One region of the Streptomyces sp. NPDC093085 genome, then DNA from elsewhere that is predicted to be linked to it. Evidence: riboswitches for the same ligand, from Rfam matches in the RefSeq annotation. Region 1 holds a riboswitch; each other region holds the start of a gene.
What was found. Region 1 has a riboswitch for thiamine pyrophosphate ahead of thiO (glycine oxidase ThiO). Riboswitches for the same ligand answer to the same signal wherever they lie in the genome.
Positions count from the first base shown of each region.

Region 2: linked by a shared signal. The riboswitch ahead of AB0O07_RS20325 (thiamine ABC transporter substrate-binding protein) and the one ahead of thiO (glycine oxidase ThiO) in region 1 are both predicted to bind thiamine pyrophosphate.
Region 3: linked by a shared signal. The riboswitch ahead of thiC (phosphomethylpyrimidine synthase ThiC) and the one ahead of thiO (glycine oxidase ThiO) in region 1 are both predicted to bind thiamine pyrophosphate.

Region 1 is NZ_JBFBFB010000003.1:271,485-278,443, reverse strand. Features, by position in the region: gene pknB (Stk1 family PASTA domain-containing Ser/Thr kinase) at 1-862, opposite strand, end outside; gene AB0O07_RS12005 (thiazole synthase) at 974-1,828, opposite strand; gene thiS (sulfur carrier protein ThiS) at 1,836-2,051, opposite strand; gene thiO (glycine oxidase ThiO) at 2,048-3,313, opposite strand; TPP riboswitch at 3,311-3,424, opposite strand; gene AB0O07_RS11990 (FAD-dependent oxidoreductase) at 3,591-4,754, shown strand; gene AB0O07_RS11985 (Rv2175c family DNA-binding protein) at 4,867-5,232, shown strand; gene thiE (thiamine phosphate synthase) at 5,372-6,058, shown strand; gene metF (methylenetetrahydrofolate reductase [NAD(P)H]) at 6,190-6,959, shown strand, end outside.
Region 2 is NZ_JBFBFB010000006.1:346,324-353,282, forward strand. Features, by position in the region: gene tsf (translation elongation factor Ts) at 1-733, shown strand, start outside; gene pyrH (UMP kinase) at 914-1,678, shown strand; gene frr (ribosome recycling factor) at 1,806-2,363, shown strand; gene AB0O07_RS20315 (phosphatidate cytidylyltransferase) at 2,363-3,430, shown strand; gene rlmN (23S rRNA (adenine(2503)-C(2))-methyltransferase RlmN) at 3,603-4,709, shown strand; TPP riboswitch at 4,748-4,873, shown strand; gene AB0O07_RS20325 (thiamine ABC transporter substrate-binding protein) at 4,969-6,096, shown strand; gene AB0O07_RS20330 (iron ABC transporter permease) at 6,258-6,959, shown strand, end outside.
Region 3 is NZ_JBFBFB010000016.1:77,660-84,618, forward strand. Features, by position in the region: gene AB0O07_RS31515 (LacI family DNA-binding transcriptional regulator) at 1-239, shown strand, start outside; gene AB0O07_RS31520 (metallophosphoesterase) at 688-1,929, shown strand; gene AB0O07_RS31525 (hypothetical protein) at 2,079-2,921, shown strand; gene thiC (phosphomethylpyrimidine synthase ThiC) at 3,056-4,957, opposite strand; TPP riboswitch at 4,950-5,093, opposite strand; gene AB0O07_RS31535 (YibE/F family protein) at 5,235-6,599, shown strand; gene AB0O07_RS31540 (SsgA family sporulation/cell division regulator) at 6,693-6,959, opposite strand, start outside.

The DNA.
Region 1 (6,959 bases):
CGGCGTCGAGCTGCGCGTCGGTGAGGGTCGCGCGGGCCGCCCTGGTCAGCGCCAGCAGTCCCACCGCGTCCAGCGGCCGGTCCTCCGGGTCGCGCGCGGTGGCCGTCGCGACCAGCCGGTCCAGTCCAGGGGCGAGCCCGGGGACGGCGGCGGACGGGGCCGGCACGTCCTCGTTCAGATGGAGATAGAGAACCTGCGCCGGGGTGTCCCCGATGTGCGGCTTGGCGCCGGTCAGCATCTCGTAGAGGACCACCCCGCACGCGTAGACGTCGACCCGGGTGTCCGATGTGCCGTACTCGATCTGCTCGGGCGCGAGATACGAGACCGTGCCGAGCACCGTCCCCGTGGTGTTCGTGACCTCCCCGACGCCCCGGACCAGCCCGAAGTCGGCGACCTTGACCCGGCCGTCGTCCCCTATCAGCACGTTCTCCGGCTTCATGTCCCGGTGGACGAAGCCCGCCCGGTGCGCGGCCCCCAGCGCGGCGAGCACCGGCTCCAGGATGTCCAGCGCGGCCCGGGGGCGCAGCGCGCCGCGCTCCCGTACGACATCGCGCAGGGTGCACCCCGCCACGTACTCCATGGCCAGGTAGACGTACGCGCCTTCCGCGCCCTGGTCGAAGACGCCGACCACGTTGGGGTGGTCGAGCCGGGCCACGGACTTGGCCTCGCGGATGAACCGTTCCACGAACGTGGCGTCCGTCGCGAGCGCCGGATGCATCACCTTGAGGGCCAGGACCCGGTCGAGCCGGGTGTCCAGCGCCCGGTAGACCGTGGCCATGCCGCCGACCGCGATCCGTTCCTCGACGCGGTAGCGGCCGTCGAGCACCTGCCCGACGATGGGGTCCTGAAGGGTCGTATCCACGCCGCCGAGTCTACGAGCCGCCGCCGACACTCCAGATCCCCCGGGGCGGAGCGGGCACCGGACTGAGGCCGACCTGTGACAGCCCGGCGGGCGTGCGGGGACGGTACGGGGTCAGAAGGCGGGCCGCTCCGGGTCCAGGGCCGCCACCCCGGCCACCGGCGAGGAGGCCTCGGCGAAGTGGCGGCGGGGGATCCGGCCGGCCAGCCGGGCCAGCCGGCCGGCCGCCACCGCGTGCCGCATCGCCTCGGCCATCACCACCGGCTCTTGCGCCCGGGTCACCGCCGACGCCAGCATCACCGCGGCGCACCCCAGCTCCATCGCGAGCGCCGCGTCGGACGCGGTGCCCGCGCCCGCGTCAAGGATCACCGGGACCGTGGCGCGCTCCACGATCAACTGGAAGTTGTGCGGATTGCGGATGCCCAGGCCGGAGCCGATCGGGGAGCCCAGCGGCATGATCGCCGCACATCCCACGTCCTCCAGCTTCGCGGCGAGGACCGGGTCGTCGTTGGTGTACGGGAGCACCGTGAACCCGTCGTCCACCAGGGTCTCCGCCGCGTCCAGCAGTTCGACCGGATCGGGCAGCAGGGTGCGCTCGTCCGCGACGACCTCCAGCTTCACCCAGTCGGTGCCCAGCGCCTCGCGGGCGAGCCGGGCGGTGAGGACGGCCTCCCCGGCGGTGAAACACCCCGCCGTGTTGGGCAGCGCGCGGATACCGAGCCGCTTCAGTACGGAGAGCACCGAGCCCTGCACGGTCGGGTCGAGGCGGCGCATGGCGACCGTGGTGAGTTCGGTGCCGGAGGCGATCAGGGCCCGTTCGAGGATCTCCAGGCTGGGCGCCCCTCCCGTGCCCATGATGAGGCGGGAGCCGAAGAGCGCGGAACCAAGGGTGAGCGGATCGTCGGCCGGGGTGCTGCCGGCCCTCGTGCTGTCGGCCGCGGAGCCGCCGGCCGTCGTGCTGTCGGTCATCGTGCTGTCAGCCTCCTTGTACGGCGGTGAGGATTTCCACCCGGTCGCCGTCGCAGAGGGCGGTACCGGACCAGCGGGTACGGGGAACGACCGTCTCGTTGACGGCGGCGGCCACCCCGGAGGGCGCCACCGTCAAGGTCGCGATGACGGCGTCGAGCGTCGTAGAGGCGGCGAACGCACGTCGCTCGCCGTTGACGGAGACGTGCACCCATGCGGTGTTCATACGGAGCGCTCCCTGGAGGCGGGTACGGATACGGGGGAGTGCGTGAGGGGGGCGGCGGAGCCGTCGGGGGAGAAGCGCAGCGGCGTGAAGGGCGCCGCCTCGGGCGGGAGTTCGCCGGTGGTCAGGACGGCCGCCAGCACATCGCCGGTCACCGGGGTCAGCAGCACCCCGTTGCGGTGGTGCCCGGAGGCGAGCGAGAGCCCCGGCAGCACCGTGGGGCCGAGCAGCGGCGCGTTGTCCGGCGACCCGGGGCGCAGCCCCGCGCAGGTCTCGGTGAGCGGCAACTCGGTGATGCCGGGCACCAGTTCATGCGCGTCGCGCAGCAGCTCGTACACCCCGCCCGCGGTGACCGTGGTGTCCCACCCCAGCTCCTCGGTGGTGGCGCCGACGACCAGCTCGCCGTTCTCGCGCGGCACCAGATAGAGCGGGCCGCCCCGCACCACGGCCCGTACCGTCCGGGAGAGGAACGGCGCGTACCGGCCCGGCACCGTCAGCCGCACCACCTGCCCCTTGACCGGCCGTACGGGCGGCACCGCCGCCGGCGGCACCCCCGCGAGACGGCCGCTGAGACTGCCGCCCGCCAGCACCACCTGGTCCGCGCCGAGCGCCGCCCCGTCCGCCAGCACCACCCCGGCGGCCCGGTCCCGTACCACGGAGAGCCGCGCCGCCCGGGCCCGGTGGAAGGCCACCCCGGCCCGCTCGCACGCCGTCAGCAGCGCGGCGGCGAGCCGGCGCGGGTCGATCTGGTGGTCGCCGTCGACCCGCAGCCCCCCGCGTACGCCCGGCGCGAGCATCGGCTCCAGGCGCCGGCAGTCGCGCCCCGAGAGCCACTCCGACGCCAGCCCCGAGCGGAGCTGGAGCGCGTGCAGCTCACGGAGCTGGGAGCGGTCGTCGGCGTCGAGCGCCACCGCGAGCGTGCCGCAGGCGCGGTAGCCGGTCTCCCGGCCGCTCGCCTCCGCCAGCTCCGCGACGAACGCGGGATACCGCTCCGCCGAGCGGAGGTTGAGCCCGAGCAGGGTCTCCTCGCCGTAGTGGAGTTCGGTGACGGGCGCGAGCATGCCCGCAGCGACCCGCGCGGCGCCGCCGCCGGGATCCGGGTCCGCCACCGCCGTACGCAGCCCGCGCAGCGCCGCGCGCCACGCCGTGACCAGGCCGATGATCCCGCCCCCGACGACCACGACGTCGTACGCGGAGGTCCGCACGGACGAGTGCGTGAACGAGTGTGTGGGTGAGTGCGCGGGTGACCGCGTGGGTGACCGCATGGGCGTCCAGCCCCTCCCTTCGCCGGCATGACCCGGATCAGGTTCGGACGGTCGGAGGCCGCTCCAGCCTCCCTCTCAGCCCGGTGCGTCCGGGCTCCCGCGAGGTAGTGTCGACCGCCAGCCTAACGCGCGGTGCGGAGCGCGGTAAGGGAGCTTCCCGCCCGGCGGCCCGCCCGCACCGGCTGTCTAAGGTGATCGGGTGAGCGAGCAGCGGCAGGGACAGCGGCAGGGACAGCAGGGGCCCGAAGGGCCCGGAGTGGTCGTCGTCGGCGCGGGCATGGCGGGGGTCCGGACCGCCGTGGCACTCCGCGAGAAGGGGTACGCGGGCCCCGTCACCCTGATCGGCGCCGAACCCCATCCGCCGTACGACCGGCCCCCGCTCTCCAAGGCCGTCCTGCTCGGCACCGCCGAGGGCTCCGCCTTCGACATCGACTTCGGCGCCCTCTCCGTCGATCTCCGGCTCGGGGTGGCCGCCACCGGCCTCCGCCCCGCCGACCATGAACTCGACACCGACGCGGGACCGCTCCCGTACACCACGCTCGTCCTGGCCACCGGCGCCGAACCGGTCGCGCTGCCCGGTACCGACGGGGTGCCCGGCGTCCACGCGCTGCGCACGCTCGACGACGCCGCGCTGCTGCGCCCCGTGCTCCGGGAGCGGCGCCGGGTGGTGGTCGTGGGCGCCGGATGGATCGGCGCCGAGTTCGCCACGGCGGCCCGCGAGGCCGGGTGCGCCGTGACGGTGGTGGAGGCGGCGGACCTGCCGCTCGCCGCCGCCCTCCCCGCCGAGGTCGCGGGCCCGATGGCCGGCTGGTACGCGGAGAGCGGTGCCGAACTCCTCACCGGCGCCCGGGTGGCCGCCGTGGAGCCGGGGGCGGTGGTCCTCGCCGACGGCCGCAGGCTCACCGCCGACGCGGTGGTCGTGGGCATCGGCGCCCGGCCCGCCACGGGGTGGCTCGCGGGCTCCGGTATCGCGCTCGGCGCCGACGGCTCGGTCACCGCCGACGAGCGGCTGCGCACCTCGCTCCCCGAGGTCCACGCGGTCGGCGACTGCGCCTCCTTCCCGTCCGCCCGCTACGGGGAGCGGCTGCTCGTCCACCACTGGGACAACGCGCTCCAGGGCCCGCTCACCGTCGCCGCGCACATCCTCGGCGAGAGCGACCCGGTCTACGACCCGGTGCCGTACTTCTGGTCGGAGCAGTTCGGCCGCTTCGTCCAGTACGCGGGCCACCACGCGGCGGCCGACACGCTGGTACGGCGCGGCGACCCCGAGGGGGCGGCCTGGTCGGTGCTCTGGCTGCGCGACGGCGTCCTGAGGGCCCTGCTGGCGGTCGGGCGCCCCCGCGACCTGGCCCAGGGCAGAAAGCTGATCGAGGCGGGCGCCAGGATCGACCCGGAACGGGCGGCCGATCCGTCCGTACCGCTCCGCAAGGCGGTGCGCTAGCCGCTCCCGGCCCGCACGTACCGTCCGGTATGTCACGGTGCGTACGGTCATGCACCCCCGTCCGGGCCGCTTCGGGGTGCCCAGTGTCAGTCCGGGATGGCACGCTTGTCCTGTGACCGAGATTGACGCAAAGATCGATGCTCTCGTCCCCGCCTGGCTTCACCTGCCCGATATCGCCGAAAAGCTCGATGTCGAGGTGACGCGCGTGCGGCAGTTGGTGAAGGAAGGCCAGCTCATCGCCGTGCGCCGGGGCGAGAACAGGACGCTCCAGGTACCCGCCGCCTTCATCGACGGCACCAAGGTCGTCAAGGGGCTCGCCGGCACCCTGACGCTCCTGCGGGACGACCACTTCACCGACGAAGAGATGCTCGAATGGCTCTTCACCCCCGACCCCACCCTGCCCGGCACCCCCGCGCAGGCCCTCAGCGAGAATCGCGGTACGGAGGTGAAGCGCCGCGCGCAGGCGCTCGCCGTCTGACGACCTCATCCGCCGTGGCCGGGCGGGGCCCGTGGCGCTCGCGCCGCCGCTCCCGCCCGGCCCCGGCGATCCGACGACCATGACCGGATCCGGGCGGCCCGGACCCGGTCCCACGGGGGGACCTGCCATGTCCACGGCCATGCCGACGCCCACGCCCGCACCCGGGCCCGCACCGGGCCCGGCGCTCCGGGCGGCGCTCGCCGACGCCCGGCTCTACCTCTGCGTGGACGCCCGCAAGCGGCAGGGCGACCTCCCCGCGTTCCTCGACGCGGTGCTCGCGGCCGGGGTGGACATCGTCCAGCTCCGCGACAAGAGCCTGGAGGCGGCCGAGGAACTGGACCACCTCCAGGTCTTCGCCGACGCCTGCCGCCGCCACGGAAAGCTGCTCGCGGTGAACGACCGCGCGGATGTGGCGCACGCCATCGGCGCCGACGCCCTCCACCTCGGCCAGGGCGACCTGCCGGTACCGGCCGCGCGGGCGATCCTCGGCCCCGCCCCGCTGATCGGCCGCTCCACCCACGCCCCCGCCGAGGTGGACGCGGCACTCGTCCAGCCCGGTGTGGAGTACTTCTGCACCGGCCCCTGCTGGCCCACCCCCACCAAGCCGGGACGGCCCGCCCCCGGCCTCGGCCTGGTGCGGTACGCGGCGGCGAGCGGCACGGACCGCCCGTGGTTCGCGATCGGCGGGATCGACGCGGACAACCTGGACCAGGTGCTGGACGCCGGGGCCCGCAGGATCGTCGTCGTACGGGCGATCACGGAGGCGGACGACCCCGGCTCGGCGACGGCGGCGCTGGCCGGGCGGATACGGCACCGTACGGCCTGAGCGGTGTACGGACCGGTTCCGGCCACCCGGGATGTCCGGATCGTGTCCGAGGGGTGGACAGGAGCCGGGCAATAGCGCCGAAAGCCCCGGACCGGCTTGGGTGGCCGCCAAGGCCCCGATAACCTGCACATATGGCCCTTGGTACAGCATCGACCAGATCGGACCACGCCCCCGCGGTCCGCGATCTGCTCGCCTCCGGCAAGACCTCGTACTCCTTCGAGTTCTGGGCGCCCAAGACCCCGAAGGGCGAGCGGAACCTCTGGAACGCGCTGCGCAGAGTCGAGGCGGTCGCGCCCAGCTTCGTCTCCGTGACCTACGGGGCCGGCGGCTCCACCCGGGACGGCACCGTCCGGGCCACCCAGCAGATCGCCGCCGACACCACCCTCACCCCCGTCGCCCACCTCACGGCCGTCGGCCAGTCCGTCGCCGAGCTGCGCAACATGATCGGGCAGTACGCCGACGCCGGGATCCGCAACATCCTCGCCGTACGGGGCGACCCGCCCGGCGACCCCATGGGCGAGTGGACCGAGCACCCGCAGGGCGTGAAGTACGCCGCGGACCTGGTCGGCCTGATCAAGGAGTCCGGCGACTTCTGTGTCGGTGTGGCCGCCTTCCCCGAGATGCATCCGCGCTCGACGGACTGGGAGAGCGACATCCGGCACTTCGTCGCCAAGTGCCGTGCGGGGGCGGACTACGCGATCACCCAGATGTTCTTCGACCCGACGGCCTACCTGCGGCTCCGCGACCGGGTCGCCGCCGCGGGTTGCGCCACCCCGATCATTCCCGAGATCATGCCGGTCACCAGTGTGAAGATGCTGGAGCGATTGCCCCAACTCTCCACCGCGGTCTTCCCGGCGGAGCTGAAAGAGCGGATCCTCTCCGTCAGGGACGATCCGGCCGC
Region 2 (6,959 bases), on a different contig from region 1:
CAAGGCTGTCGAGACGCTCCGCGTCAAGGGCCAGAAGGGCGTCGCCAAGCGCGAAGGCCGTTCGGCCGAGAACGGCGCTGTCGTCTCCCTCATCTCCGACGACAAGACTTCCGGCGTCCTCCTTGAGCTGAAGTGCGAGACGGACTTCGTCGCCAAGGGTGACAAGTTCCAGGCCGTCGCCAACGCGCTCGCCGCGCACGTCGCCGCGACGTCCCCCGCCGACCTGGACACCCTGCTCTCCTCCGAGATCGAGGCCGGCAAGACCGTCCAGGCGTACGTGGACGAGGCGAACGCGAACCTGGGCGAGAAAATCGTCCTGGACCGCTTCGCGCAGTTCACCGGTGGCTACGTTGCGGCGTACATGCACCGCACCATGCCCGACCTCCCGCCCCAGGTCGGTGTCCTGGTCCAGCTGGACAAGGAAGACGCCCAGGTCGCCAAGGACATCGCGCAGCACATCGCCGCGTTCGCGCCGACGTACCTCAACCGTGACGAGGTCCCGGCCGAGACGGTCGAGAAGGAGCGCCGCGTCGCCGAGGCCACGTCGCGCGAGGAGGGCAAGCCCGAGGCCGCCCTTCCGAAGATCATCGAGGGTCGCGTCAACGGCTTCTTCAAGGAGAACGTCGTTCTGGAGCAGGCCTTCGCCAAGGACAACAAGAAGTCCGTTCAGAAGATCCTGGACGAGGCCGGCGTCACCCTGACGCGCTTCTCGCGCATCAAGGTCGGCATCTGAGCCCGTACGCGATCAACCAAAGACCCCGATAGGGTCGGAGGCAGTCGCTCGCGCGTGCCTGACGGCATTGCTTCGTAGGCGGCCGGGCGACCGCAGATCTGACGAGGAGGCCATTGCCGCACAGGGAACCGTAAGGACCCCCGGCAATGGCCTTCTTCGTATGTGCACGAGGAGATCTCCATGGAACAGGCCGACAAGAGCGTCGAGAAGACCGACGACAGCACGAAGCGCCGCTTCATGCTGAAGCTGTCCGGTGAGGCGTTCGCCGGCGGCGGGGCGCTGGGAGTCGACCCCGACGTCGTCCACGCCATCGCCCGCGAGATCGCCGCCGTCGTCCGCGACGGCGCCCAGATCGCGGTCGTCCTCGGCGGCGGGAACTTCTTCCGCGGCGCCGAACTCCAGCAGCGCGGCATGGACCGGGCACGCTCCGACTACATGGGCATGCTCGGTACGGTCATGAACTGTCTGGCGCTTCAGGACTTCCTGGAGAAGGAAGGCATCGACTCCCGCGTCCAGACGGCCATCACCATGGGGCAGGTCGCCGAGCCGTACATTCCACTGAGGGCCGTACGCCATCTGGAGAAGGGCCGCGTCGTCATTTTCGGCGCGGGTATGGGCATGCCGTACTTCTCCACCGACACCACCGCCGCCCAGCGGGCCCTGGAGATCGACGCCCAGGCGCTGCTGATGGGGAAGAACGGCGTGGACGGGGTGTACGACTCCGACCCCAAGACCAACCCCGACGCGGTCAAGTTCGACGCACTTGAGTACAGCGAGGTCATCGCCGGCGATCTGCGCGTCGCCGACATGACCGCTATCACGCTGTGCCAGGACAACCGGCTGCCGATCCTTGTCTTCGAATTGCTGAAGGAAGGCAATATCGCACGCGCCGTCAAGGGTGAGAAGATCGGCACTCTCGTGAGCGACCAGGGCACCCGGAGCTGATTCCGGGCGGCCCCGCACGGGGATGGACAAAGCCCTGCCGGTCGGACACCGTGCAGGACAAGACGCGACGCAGGTTCCGCCGGCCGGCAAGCATGCCGGACCCACTCAAGACACGCAGGAGCAAGTGGTGATCGAAGAGACCCTCCTTGAGGCCGAGGAGAAGATGGAGAAGGCCGTCCTGGTCGCCAAAGACGACTTCGCCGCGATCCGCACCGGGCGGGCGCATCCGGCGATGTTCAACAAGATCGTGGCCGACTACTACGGTGCCCTCACCCCGATCAACCAGCTCGCCTCGTTCGCCGTGCCCGAGGCGCGCATGGCCGTGGTGACCCCGTTCGACAAGAGCGCGCTGCGCAACATCGAACAGGCCATCCGCGACTCCGACCTCGGCGTCAACCCGAGCAACGACGGGAACATCATCCGGGTGGTCTTCCCGGAGCTGACGCAGGACCGCCGCAAGGAGTTCATCAAGGTCGCCAAGACCAAGGCCGAGGACTCGCGGATCTCGATCCGCGCCGTCCGCCGCAAGGCCAAGGAGACCATCGACAAGCTGATCAAGGACGGCGAGGTCGGCGAAGACGAGGGACGCCGCGCCGAGAAGGAGCTCGACGACACCACCGCGAAGTACGTCGCGCAGGTGGACGAGCTGCTCAAGCACAAGGAAGCCGAGCTGCTCGAAGTCTGATGAACGACTCTTCCCGGGGTGCCTCGCCGACAGCCGGTTATTGGGGACCGACCGACCAGGGGGCTGCCCCGGCGGGTCCCGCATACGATGAGCAGCCCGCATCGCAGACTCGGCCCATGCCCATCGTGCCCGACGAACCCGCGAACGGCGGGGACCACAACGACGACCGGGGGGCTGCTCGACCGGGCGGCCCCCCGTTCCGTGACGAGACGCCGCAGGAGCCCATGGCCGTTCCCCCGCAGCCCCCGCCGAAGAAGCGGGCCGGCCGCGATCTGCGCGCGGCCATAGGGGTCGGTGTCGGGCTCGGCGCGGTGGTCGCCGCCTCGCTCTTCATCGTCAAGGCCGTGTTCATCGGTGTCATAGCGATCGCCGTGGTCGTGGGGTTGTGGGAGCTGACCTCGCGACTCGACGAGAAGAAGGGCATCAAGGCACCGCTCGTACCGCTCGCCGTGGGCGGCGCAGCCATGGTCGTCGCCGGGTACGCGCGCGGCGCGGAGGGCGCCTGGGTCGCGATGGCCCTCACCGCGCTCGCCGTGCTGATCTGGCGGATGACGGAGCCGCCCGAGGGCTACCTCAAGGACGTCACGGCCGGGGTCTTCGCCGCGTTCTACGTACCCTTCCTCGCGACGTTCGTCGCGATGATGCTCACAGCGGGCGACGGATCGCAGCGGGTGCTGATGTTCCTCGTGCTGACCGTCGTGAGCGACACCGGCGCGTACGCCGTCGGCTGGCGCTTCGGCACGCACAAGCTCGCGCCGCGCATCAGCCCCGGCAAGACCTGGGAGGGGCTCGGCGGCGCCGTCAGCTTCGCCATGGTGGCCGGCGCGCTCCTGATGGAGTTCATGATCGACGGCGGAGCCTGGTGGCAGGGTCTGCTGATCGGCCTCGCCGTCGCGGCCAGCGCCACACTCGGCGACCTCGGCGAGTCCATGATCAAGCGCGACCTCGGGATCAAGGACATGGGCACCCTGCTGCCGGGGCACGGCGGCATCATGGATCGGCTCGATTCGCTGCTGCCCACGGCGCCGGTGGTCTGGCTGCTCCTGGTGCTCTTCGTGGGGGCATGAAAGACAGTGGCGGTCCCCGGGCATGAAGGGGACCGCCGCGCGCCCCGTACGGGGCGCGTGCCGGTTTCGGCGAAGGGGGTACGTCCGCCACGGTGCGGCGTACCCCCCTCGCGTATGCCCGCCGCGATCGGCATACGGGGCACCGGGCACCGTCTGCGACACTGGACGGACCATGCCTGCACCCGGAGAACTCACTTTCGTCGCGCCCCGCGGAGCCAAGAAGCCGCCGCGGCACCTCGCCGACCTCACCCCCGCCGAGCGCCGCGAGGCGGTCGCCGCCATCGGTGAGAAGGCCTTCCGCGCCAAGCAACTGTCGCAGCACTACTTCGCGCGGTACGCGCACGACCCCGAGCAGTGGACCGACATCCCGGCCACCGCGCGGCAGAAACTCGCGACGGAGCTGCTGCCCGACCTGATGTCGGTGGTACGGCATATCTCGTGCGACGACGACACGACCCGTAAGACGCTCTGGCGGCTGCACGACGGCACCCTCGTCGAGTCCGTCCTGATGCGCTATCCGGACCGGGTCACCATGTGCATCTCGTCGCAGGCAGGGTGCGGCATGAACTGCCCCTTCTGCGCGACAGGACAGGCCGGCCTGGACCGCAACCTGTCCACCGCGGAGATCGTCCACCAGATCGTCGACGGGATGCGTGCCCTGCGCGACGGCGAGGTGCCCGGCGGCGCGGCGCGGCTCTCCAACATCGTCTTCATGGGCATGGGCGAGCCGCTCGCCAACTACAAGCGTGTCGTCGGCGCGATCCGCCGCCTGACCGACCCCGAGCCGGACGGCCTGGGGCTCTCGCAGCGAGGAATCACCGTCTCCACGGTCGGCCTGGTCCCCGCGATGCTGCGCTTCGCCGACGAGGGCTTCAAATGCCGGCTCGCGGTCTCCCTGCACGCCCCCGACGACGAGCTGCGCGACACCCTCGTCCCGGTCAACACCCGCTGGAAGGTACGGGAGGTGCTGGACGCCGCGTGGGAGTACGCGGAGAAGTCCGGCCGCCGCATCTCCATCGAGTACGCCCTGATCCGCGACATCAACGACCAGGCGTGGCGAGGCGACCGTCTCGGCCGCCTCCTCAAGGGCAGGCGGGTCCACGTCAACCTGATCCCACTCAATCCGACCCCAGGGTCGAAGTGGACGGCGTCCCGCCCGGAGGATGAGAAGAAGTTCGTCGAGGCCATCGCGGCGCACGGCGTGCCGGTCACCGTACGTGACACACGTGGCCAAGAGATCGACGGTGCGTGCGGACAGTTGGCCGCCACGGAGCGCTAGCGCGTCCTAGGGGTAACCTAGCCCCGAAACGTATTGCATATTTCCGGCAGGGGAGCGCTACAGCGCTGAGAGTGCGGCATGTGCCCGTGAGAGCGGGCAGCGGTCGCAGACCCTCTGAACCTTGCCCAGGTCATTCTGGGTAGGAAGTTCGGACATCACTCAAGCTGTTGCGCCCTGCCCGGAGACCGGCCGTCCTTGTCGACTGCCGTGCTCCGGGCAGGGCGGCGTCTTCTCCTGGACACCCCCAGGAGGAAAACCAGTGAGCACCACCCGTACGCGTACCGGTGCCAGAAAGGCGGCGTACGCCGCGATCGCCGTGGCGCTCGGCATCACCACCCTCGCGGCCTGCGGCGGCTCCGATGCCTCCGCCCCGTCCGGCGACGGCGGAAGCGGCAGCGGTACGGAGTCCAAGACCGTCACCCTGGTCAGCCATGACTCGTTCAACACGTCCCCCGAGGTGCTCAAGGAGTTCACCAAGGAGACCGGCTACACCGTCAAGGTCCTCAAGAGCGGTGACGCCGGCGAAGCGCTCAACAAGGAGATCCTCACCAAGGGGGCGCCTCAGGGTGACGTCTTCTTCGGCGTTGACAACACGCTGCTCTCTCGGGCTCTCGACAACGACCTGTTCGTACCGTACGAGGCGAAGGGGCTGGACCGGGTCGACGCGAGCGCGCGACTCGACAAGGAGAAGAACCGCGTCACCCCCGTCGACAGCGGCGATATCTGCGTCAACTACGACAAGAAGTATTTCGAGGGCAAGAAGCTCACTCCGCCGCAGTCCTTCGACGATCTGATCAAGCCCCAGTACAAGAACCTGCTCGTCACCGAGAACGCCGCGACCTCCTCGCCGGGCCTCGGCTTCCTTCTGGGCACGGTCGCGCACTACGGGGACGACGGATGGCAGGACTACTGGAAGAAGCTGAAGGCCAACGGCGTCCTGGTCGTCGACGGCTGGGAGCAGGCGTACAACGAGAGCTTCTCCGGCTCCGCCGGTGGCAAGAAGGCCAAGGGCGACCGGCCGTTGGTCGTCTCCTATGCCTCCAGCCCGCCTGTGGAGGTGCTGTACGCGAAGCCGCAGCCCCAGCAGGCCCCGACGGGTGTCTCCACCGGCACCTGCTTCCGGCAGACGGAGTTCGCGGGTCTGCTCGACGGCGCGAAGAACGTGGCGGGGGGCAAGGCTCTGCTGGACTTCCTGATCAGCGAGAAGTTCCAGGCGGACATGCCGCTGAACATGTTCGTCAACCCGGTGGTCAAGGACGTCGCACTGCCCGAACTGTTCACGAAGTTCGGCGCGACCGTCGAGCGGCCCGAGACCGTGGCGCCCACACGCATCGCGGCCAACCGTGAACAGTGGATTCAGTCGTGGTCCTCACTCGCCGTGAAGTAACCCCGGAGAAGGCCGACGGGGCAGCACAGGACGACCAGACCGCCCGGCGCCCCGTACGGCACGCTGGCGGCCTGCGCGGCGCCGTACGGGGCGCCTCGTGGCGCAGAGAGCGGTGGCGGGGACGTCGGCGCGGCCACGGCGGCGCCGTACGCCTCGCCCTCATGGCCGCGCCCCTCGCCTTCTTCGCGGTCTTCTTCGCCTACCCGGTGGCAGCGATTGTCGGCCGCGGCCTCAAGATGGACGGCGCCTGGCAGTTCGGCCGCGTCGGCGACGTACTCGGCCGCCCCGACATTCTCGGCGTCCTGTGGTTCACCACATGGCAGGCACTCGCCTCCACGGCGCTCACCCTGCTGATCGCCCTGCCCGGCGCATACGTCTTCGCGCGCTTCGCCTTTCCAGGGAAACACGTCCTGCGCGCCGCCGTGACGGTGCCCTTCGTGCTGCCCACCGTCGTCGTCGGTACCGCCTTCCTGGCGCTGCTCGGTCGCGGTGGACTCCTGGACGACATGTGGGGCATACGGCTCGACACCACCGTCTGGGCGATCCTGCTGGCCCATGTCTTCTTCAACTACGCGGTGGTCGTACGCACCGTGGGCGGCCTGTGGTCACAGCTCGACCCGCGCCAGGAGGAAGCCGCGCGCGTACTGGGCGCGGGGCGCCTCCGGGCGTGGCGGCATGTGACGCTCCCCGCGCTCGCCCCCGCCGTCGCCGCCGCGGCACTGATGGTCTTTCTCTTCACCTTCACCTCTTTCGGTGTCGTGCAGATTCTCGGCGGCCCCGGTTTCTCCACCCTTGAGGTCGAGATCTACCGGCAGACCGCCCAACTCCTCGACCTGCCCACCGCTGCGGTACTGACCCTCGTG
Region 3 (6,959 bases), on a different contig from region 1:
TCTGCTGCAGCGAGTCCACGGTCTACGCCTCCACGGAACCCCCCGTCACCACGCTCTCCCTGAAGCCCCGCCGCATCGGCACCGCCGTGATCCAGCTCCTCATCGACGCCATCGAGGGCGTCGAGACCGACCGGCCGGTCGAGCAGGTGATACCGACCGAACTGATCGTCAGGACCTCCTCCCAGCGCCGCCCGCCCCGCACCACGGTCAGCGCCCCCCGCTCCCCCGCGGGCGACTGAGGGGCCCGTACGGAACCGGCGTACGGAACCGGCGCAGGGAACGCCACACGGAACGCCGTACGGAACCGGGACGGAGCCGGGACGAAAGCGGGACGTGAACGGGGCGCGAGCGCGAGGTGAGCGCCCGCCGCCCCGCGTTTCCCCGGCCCCTACGGCGCCGTACGGGCCCGTACGAGGCCCCGAGGCGACCACCACGCCCCCGTACGACACCACCGGACCGGCTGATTCCGGCACCCCGCCGAACGGCCGGACCCTCGGCATTTCGGGCGATCGACGCGAAATCAGCCACCGAACCGGCGGTACGATCGGATTCACCACCCCTGGTGCGTCACAGAGGCCCGAGGTCATTCCTATGATGGGCGCACGACACCACGGACCTTCCCTTTTCCGCCGCCGGGCACAACCCGGGCGGGGCGGGCGGGCCCGAGAGGTGTACGGCGGCACGACGGTGGTGGAGGGGTCGATGACACAGGGGGCCGGTCAGGGACCCGTGGTGCGGACGGCGACGTTGCGCGACTTCCGCGTACCGCCCTACGCGCAGGTTCCCGTGGAGTCCGGAGAGCCGGCACCGCCCGGCCCGCCCAGCCCGGCGGGCCCGCCCGCCGCCGTACCCGCGCCGCCGCCCCCGGCCGCCCCGGCAGCGGCACCGGCGGCCCCCGCGCACGCCCCGCACCCCGCCGCCGGGCCGTCGGCACCGCCCCCGGCGCCCACGGGCCACCCCGGTGACGCGGTCCCCGCGGACGAGCCGCCGGAGGGGTACACACCGACCGAGCGCGACCTCCCGGTGATCACCATGGCCAACCGGGGCGACACCGTGCTGGTCAAGGTGGACGCCGCCGCCGAGAGCAGCGACATCGAAGGCCCCGGGCCGCTCTTCGTCGTCGGGGACGTCCACGGCTATCTCGACGAACTCGTCGCCGCCCTCACCGAACAGGGCCTGATCGACGCCGAGCGCCGGTGGGCCGCCGGCAACGCCCGCCTCTGGTTCCTCGGCGACTTCACCGACCGGGGCCCCGACGGCATCGGCGTCATCGACCTCGTCATGCGGCTCTCCGCCGAGGCCGCGGCGGCCGGCGGCTACTGCAAGGCCCTGATGGGCAATCACGAACTGCTCCTCATCGGCGCGAAGCGGTTCGGCGACACCCCCGTCAACTCCGGCGCCGGCACCGCCACCTTCCAGGCCGCCTGGATCCTCAACGGCGGCCAGCGCACCGACATGGAGCGCCTCCAGGACGTCCATCTCCAGTGGATGTCCCATCTCGACGCGGTCGTCGAGGAGGACGGGCATCTGCTGATGCACTCCGACACCACGGCCTATCTCGACTACGGCTCGTCCATCGACGAGGTCAACGACACCATCTACCAGATCCTGACGCGCAATGACGCCGACGAATGCTGGGACCTCTTCCGCAAACTCACCAAACGCTTCGCCTTCCGCGACGAAGGCGGCCCGGAGGCCGTACGGGAACTCCTCTCCCGGTACGGCGGAGGGCGAGTGGTCCACGGCCACAGCCCGATTCCCTATCTGCTCGGCGAAGTCGGCACAGAAGACGCGTCCGACGACGAAGGCGACACCGAGCCGGTGGTGGAAGGGCCGCACGTATATGCCGACGGGCTGGCCATCGCGATGGACGGCGGGGTGACGATGGCGGGAAAGCTGCTGGTCGCACGGCTTCCGCTGGCCAACTGATTCGATGTGGACAGGTGTTTTCCGGAAACCCCCTGTCACGGCACGCCAAAACCGCTCTACCATCTGCTTATCCGTAGCAGGCTCTCCTCCGTTTCCGCCGACTGCGGCTCGTACCTCACGGGCGCGACGGCCCTACGGAGTATCGGGGGATGCACATGAATAGCGCTCCGCACCTGCTGAGCGAGGATCGCGCGGATTTCGAGCGCATCCTCGACGATGTGCTGCGCAATGCGCACGAACGTCCGGACCTCGCCAAGGTCGGGCAGCGGCTCACCGCCGAGCAGTTGCGCACCCGGGCCCTCAACGCGACGGCCCGGATAGCCACGGCCGCCGCCGCCGAGTACGAGCATTACGCCACGCTCCGCGAGGAGTCCCGCGCGCCGGCCGCCACCACGCCCGACTCCGTACGGGACCCCGCCCCGGAGGAGCCGCCCGGCTCCGGCGCCGGACTCACGGCCGTCGTCAGCGTCCTGGTGCCGGTCCTCGGCGGGGTGGCGGCAGTGATCTTCCTCCTCGTCGGCTACCTCCTGAAGGCGCTCGACCCGCCGCCCGCCTTCGCGAGCAGCCTGGTCGCGGTCGGCTGGTTCTTCGCCGCCATCACCGCGATCGGCATCCTCGGCGCGGCGGTGGGGCTGCTGGTCACCGCCATGCGCAACAGCTCGACCGAACTGCCGGCCGACGAGACCGCGGGCCGCGAACCGCCCGACGAGGTCGCCCGCGCGCGCGAGGCCTGGCGCCACGCCCTGCTGGAGCGCGGCATCCTGCCCTTCCTGCGCAAGGCCCTCGACGACGCCGGTACGGCCCCGGCCGCCACGCCCGCGCCGACCCGGTCGGCGACCCAGCTCCCGAAGATCGGCTACAGCAGGCCGGACTTCTCCAGCCCCGACGACGGCTCCGACGCGGGCAAGCGGCCGAACTTCAGCAGCCCCGACTTCAGCGGCCCGGACTTCACCAGCCCCGACTTCGGCGGCCCGGAACACCGGCCGGAGTGACCCCGGCCGCCCCCGGAACGGCTCCGGGGTGCCCCTCGGGGTGACTCCGAGGTGACCGGGCCCCCGTCGAGGGCCGCCCGGTCACCCGGGACGGAGCGGCCCTCACCCGGCCTCGGGCCACGGCGCCCGGCGGCTCAGTCGGCCAGCGGCAGATAGACCCGGTTACCGGCCGCTGCGAACTCCTTGGACTTCTCCGCCATGCCCGCCTCGATCTCGGCCGCCGAGGCCGCCGTGGCCCCGCCCGGCCCCGTACCGCCCTCACCCGTACGACCCGGTTCCGTACCGTCGGCGCCGCTGCCGCCGGACAGGTCGTCGCCATGCCGGCGCCGGATGTCCTGCGAGATCTTCATCGAGCAGAACTTCGGACCGCACATCGAGCAGAAATGCGCCGTCTTCGCCGGCTCCGCGGGCAGCGTCTCGTCATGGAACTCCCGTGCCGTGTCCGGGTCGAGCGCCAGGTTGAACTGGTCCTCCCAGCGGAACTCGAAGCGGGCGTCCGACAGCGCGTCGTCCCACTCCTGGGCCCCCGGATGCCCCTTGGCGAGATCCGCCGCATGGGCCGCGATCTTGTACGTGATGACGCCCGTCTTGACGTCGTCGCGGTCCGGCAGCCCCAGATGCTCCTTGGGCGTGACGTAGCAGAGCATCGCCGTGCCCCACCACGCGATCATCGCCGCGCCGATCCCGGAGGTGATGTGGTCGTACGCCGGGGCCACATCGGTGGTCAGCGGTCCGAGCGTGTAGAACGGCGCCTCCTCGCAGATCTCCTGCTGGAGGTCGATGTTCTCCTTGATCTTGTGCATCGGCACATGGCCGGGTCCCTCGATCATCGTCTGGACCTGGTGGCTCTTCGCGATCGTGTTCAACTCGCCCAGCGTGCGCAACTCGGCGAACTGCGCCTCGTCGTTGGCGTCCGCGATGGAGCCGGGGCGCAGCCCGTCGCCGAGCGAGTACGTCACGTCGTACGCGGCGAGGATCTCGCACAGTTCGTCGAAGTTCTCGTAGAGGAACGACTCCTTGTGGTGTGCGAGGCACCAGGCGGCCATGATCGAACCGCCGCGCGAGACGATGCCGGTCTTGCGGCGCGCGGTGAGCGGTACATAGCGGAGCAGGACCCCGGCGTGGACCGTCATGTAGTCGACGCCCTGCTCGGCCTGTTCGATCACCGTGTCCTTGTAGATGTCCCAGGTCAGCTCCTCGGCCTTGCCGTCGACCTTTTCGAGCGCCTGGTAGAGCGGCACGGTGCCGATGGGCACGGGGGAGTTGCGCAGCACCCACTCGCGGGTGGTGTGGATGTTGCGGCCGGTGGAGAGGTCCATGACCGTGTCGGCGCCCCAGCGGGTCGCCCAGGTCATCTTCTCCACCTCCTCCTCGATGGAGGAGGTGACGGCGGAGTTGCCGATGTTCGCGTTGACCTTCACCAGGAACCGCTTGCCGATGATCATCGGCTCGCTCTCGGGGTGGTTGACGTTGGCCGGCAGGACGGCGCGCCCCGCCGCGATCTCGTCGCGGACGGTCTCCGGGGAGACGTTCTCGCGGATCGCGACGTACTCCATCTCCGGGGTGATCTCGCCCTGGCGGGCGTACGCGAGCTGGGTCACCGTCCGGCCCGCGCGGCCCCGGCGCGGCTGGCGCGGGCGGCCGGGGAAGACCGCGTCGAGCCCCCGCAGGTTCCCGGAGCCGCCCGGGAGGGTCCCGCCGCGCGGGGTGGTGTGCTTGAGCCCGTCGTCCTCGGGACGGGGCGCCCGGCCCGCGTACTCCTCGGTGTCGCCCCGGCCGATGATCCAGTTCTCCCGCAGCGGCGCGAGACCGCGGCGTACGTCGGTGTCGACGGCGGGGTCGGTGTACGGGCCGGAGGTGTCGTACAGCGTGACGTCCCGGCCATTGGTGAGGTGGACCCGGCGGACCGGTACGCGGAGGTCGGGGCGCGATCCCCCGACATACCCCTTGTGCCAGCCGACGGCCTCCCCGGTGGGGCGCGGGCCGTCCGTGCCCTCCTGGCCGGAGGCAGACAGATGTGTGTCCTGATCGGTCATGAGACCTACTCCCTACGCCGGCATTACCCGGTAACAGGTTCAGCGGTCGGCGCAGCGATGGTGTCCGGGAAGCGTCCCGGGACCTACACGTCAGCGCCCTCTCAGCCCGGTGCTCCGAGCTCCCGCGTGTGCAAAGGTTGCCTCCACGCTAGCGTCATATCGGGCACGCTGACCAGAGGGCCCTCCGCTTCCTCCGCCTTCTTGCGATGATCGGGCGGTGACCCCACCCACGCAGACTCACGAATCGCACGGCCACACGCACAGCCATGGCCCCGCCATGCCGGTCTCCCGGCACCTCCGCAAGGTGATCGCGGCGGTCCTGATCCCCTTCGCGGCGGCCGTCGTGGTCGGGCTCACCGTGCTCTGGCCGGGCGGCGCACCGGCGCACGAGCGGACCGGTGTGGGCTTCGACCGGCAGACGGTCGAGGGCCAGGTGGTCCAGATCGAGAAGATCCCCTGCAAGGACGTGAACGCCGGGCAGGTCCCGTCGACCGGTGACACCTCGACTCCGCAGGGCCGCGAGGCGGTGCAGGAGGAGACCGGCCAGTGTGAGAAGGCCACGATCGAGCTGACGAGCGGCAAGGAGAAGGGCCGCACCTTCATCGAGATCGTCCAGCCGGACGCGCCGCGGCAGTTTCACGTGAAACAGGGCGTTGTGGTCGCCTACGCGCCGGACGCTCCCCAGGATCTCCAGTACTCGGTCACCGATGTGGACCGGGAGTTCCCGATGCTCCTGCTGGCCGGGATCTTCGCGCTCGCGGTGGTCGTGGTGGGGCGGCTGCGGGGGGTCATGGCGCTGATCGCGCTCGTGGTCTCGTTCGCGATCCTGACGCTGTTCATCCTGCCGGCGATCCTCCAGGGCTCGAATCCGCTGGTGGTGGCGGTCGTCGGGGCGAGCGCGATCATGCTGATCGCGCTCTATCTCTGCCATGGTCTGACGGCCAGGACCTCGGTGGCGGTGCTCGGCACCCTGATCTCGCTGCTGCTGATCGGGCTGCTGGGGTCGCTCTTCATCGGCTGGGCGAGTCTGACCGGGAACACCGACGACAGCACCGGGCTGATCCACGGCCTCTACCCGGACATCGATATGAGCGGCCTCCTGCTGGCCGGTGTGATCATCGGCTCGCTCGGGGTGCTGGACGATGTGACGGTGACACAGACCTCGGCGGTCTGGGAGCTGCGCCAGGCGGACCCGACGATGGGGCCGCGCGCGCTCTACCGGGCCGGGATCCGGATCGGCCGGGACCATATCGCTTCGGTGGTCAACACCCTCGTCCTGGCGTATGCGGGGGCCGCCCTGCCGCTCCTGCTGCTCTTCTCGATCGCGCAGTCGAGCGTGGGGACCGTCGCCAACAGCGAACTGGTCGCGGAGGAGATCGTACGGACACTGGTCGGGTCGATCGGTCTGGTGGCCTCGGTGCCGGTGACCACGGCGCTGGCCGCCCTGGTGGTCTCCGCCGACCGGTCCGCCCCGGAGAACCCGGCAACCCCCTCCGCCGCCCCCGCACCCTCCGGTCCCTCCGGCCCGGGGACGGGTCCGGCAGCGGGTCCGGCGGCCGGTCCCGCCCGGGGGCCTCATGAGTCCCAGGGGATGCTCGTGCCGCCCGCTCCGGGGGGCCGGGGACACCGCCGGAAGAAGTAGCGACGGCGCCGCTGTTCGAGAACGCCCGGGGCCCTACCCGGCGGGGGTCATTTCGACACCGGAAATCACCCGGACGGCCCCCTCCACGGAGCCTCAGCCGGCGTTCTCCTCGGCGAGGATGCGCCCCAACTCCTCCTCCAGGCTGCCTTCGAAGTCGCTGAGCGCCCGCTCCTGACCGAGCGGGACCAGCCGGTCCGTACGGTCCAGGAAGGCCACCAGGGGCGCGGCGGAGACCCGGAAGAGCGCGTGGTCGTCACCGACCTGGAGCCGCATATGGACATCGGAGAGGTCCTCGGGCGAGGTCGGCGAGATGTGCACATCGCCGTCCCCGCTGGGCGTGTTGATGCCGTCGAGGAGCAG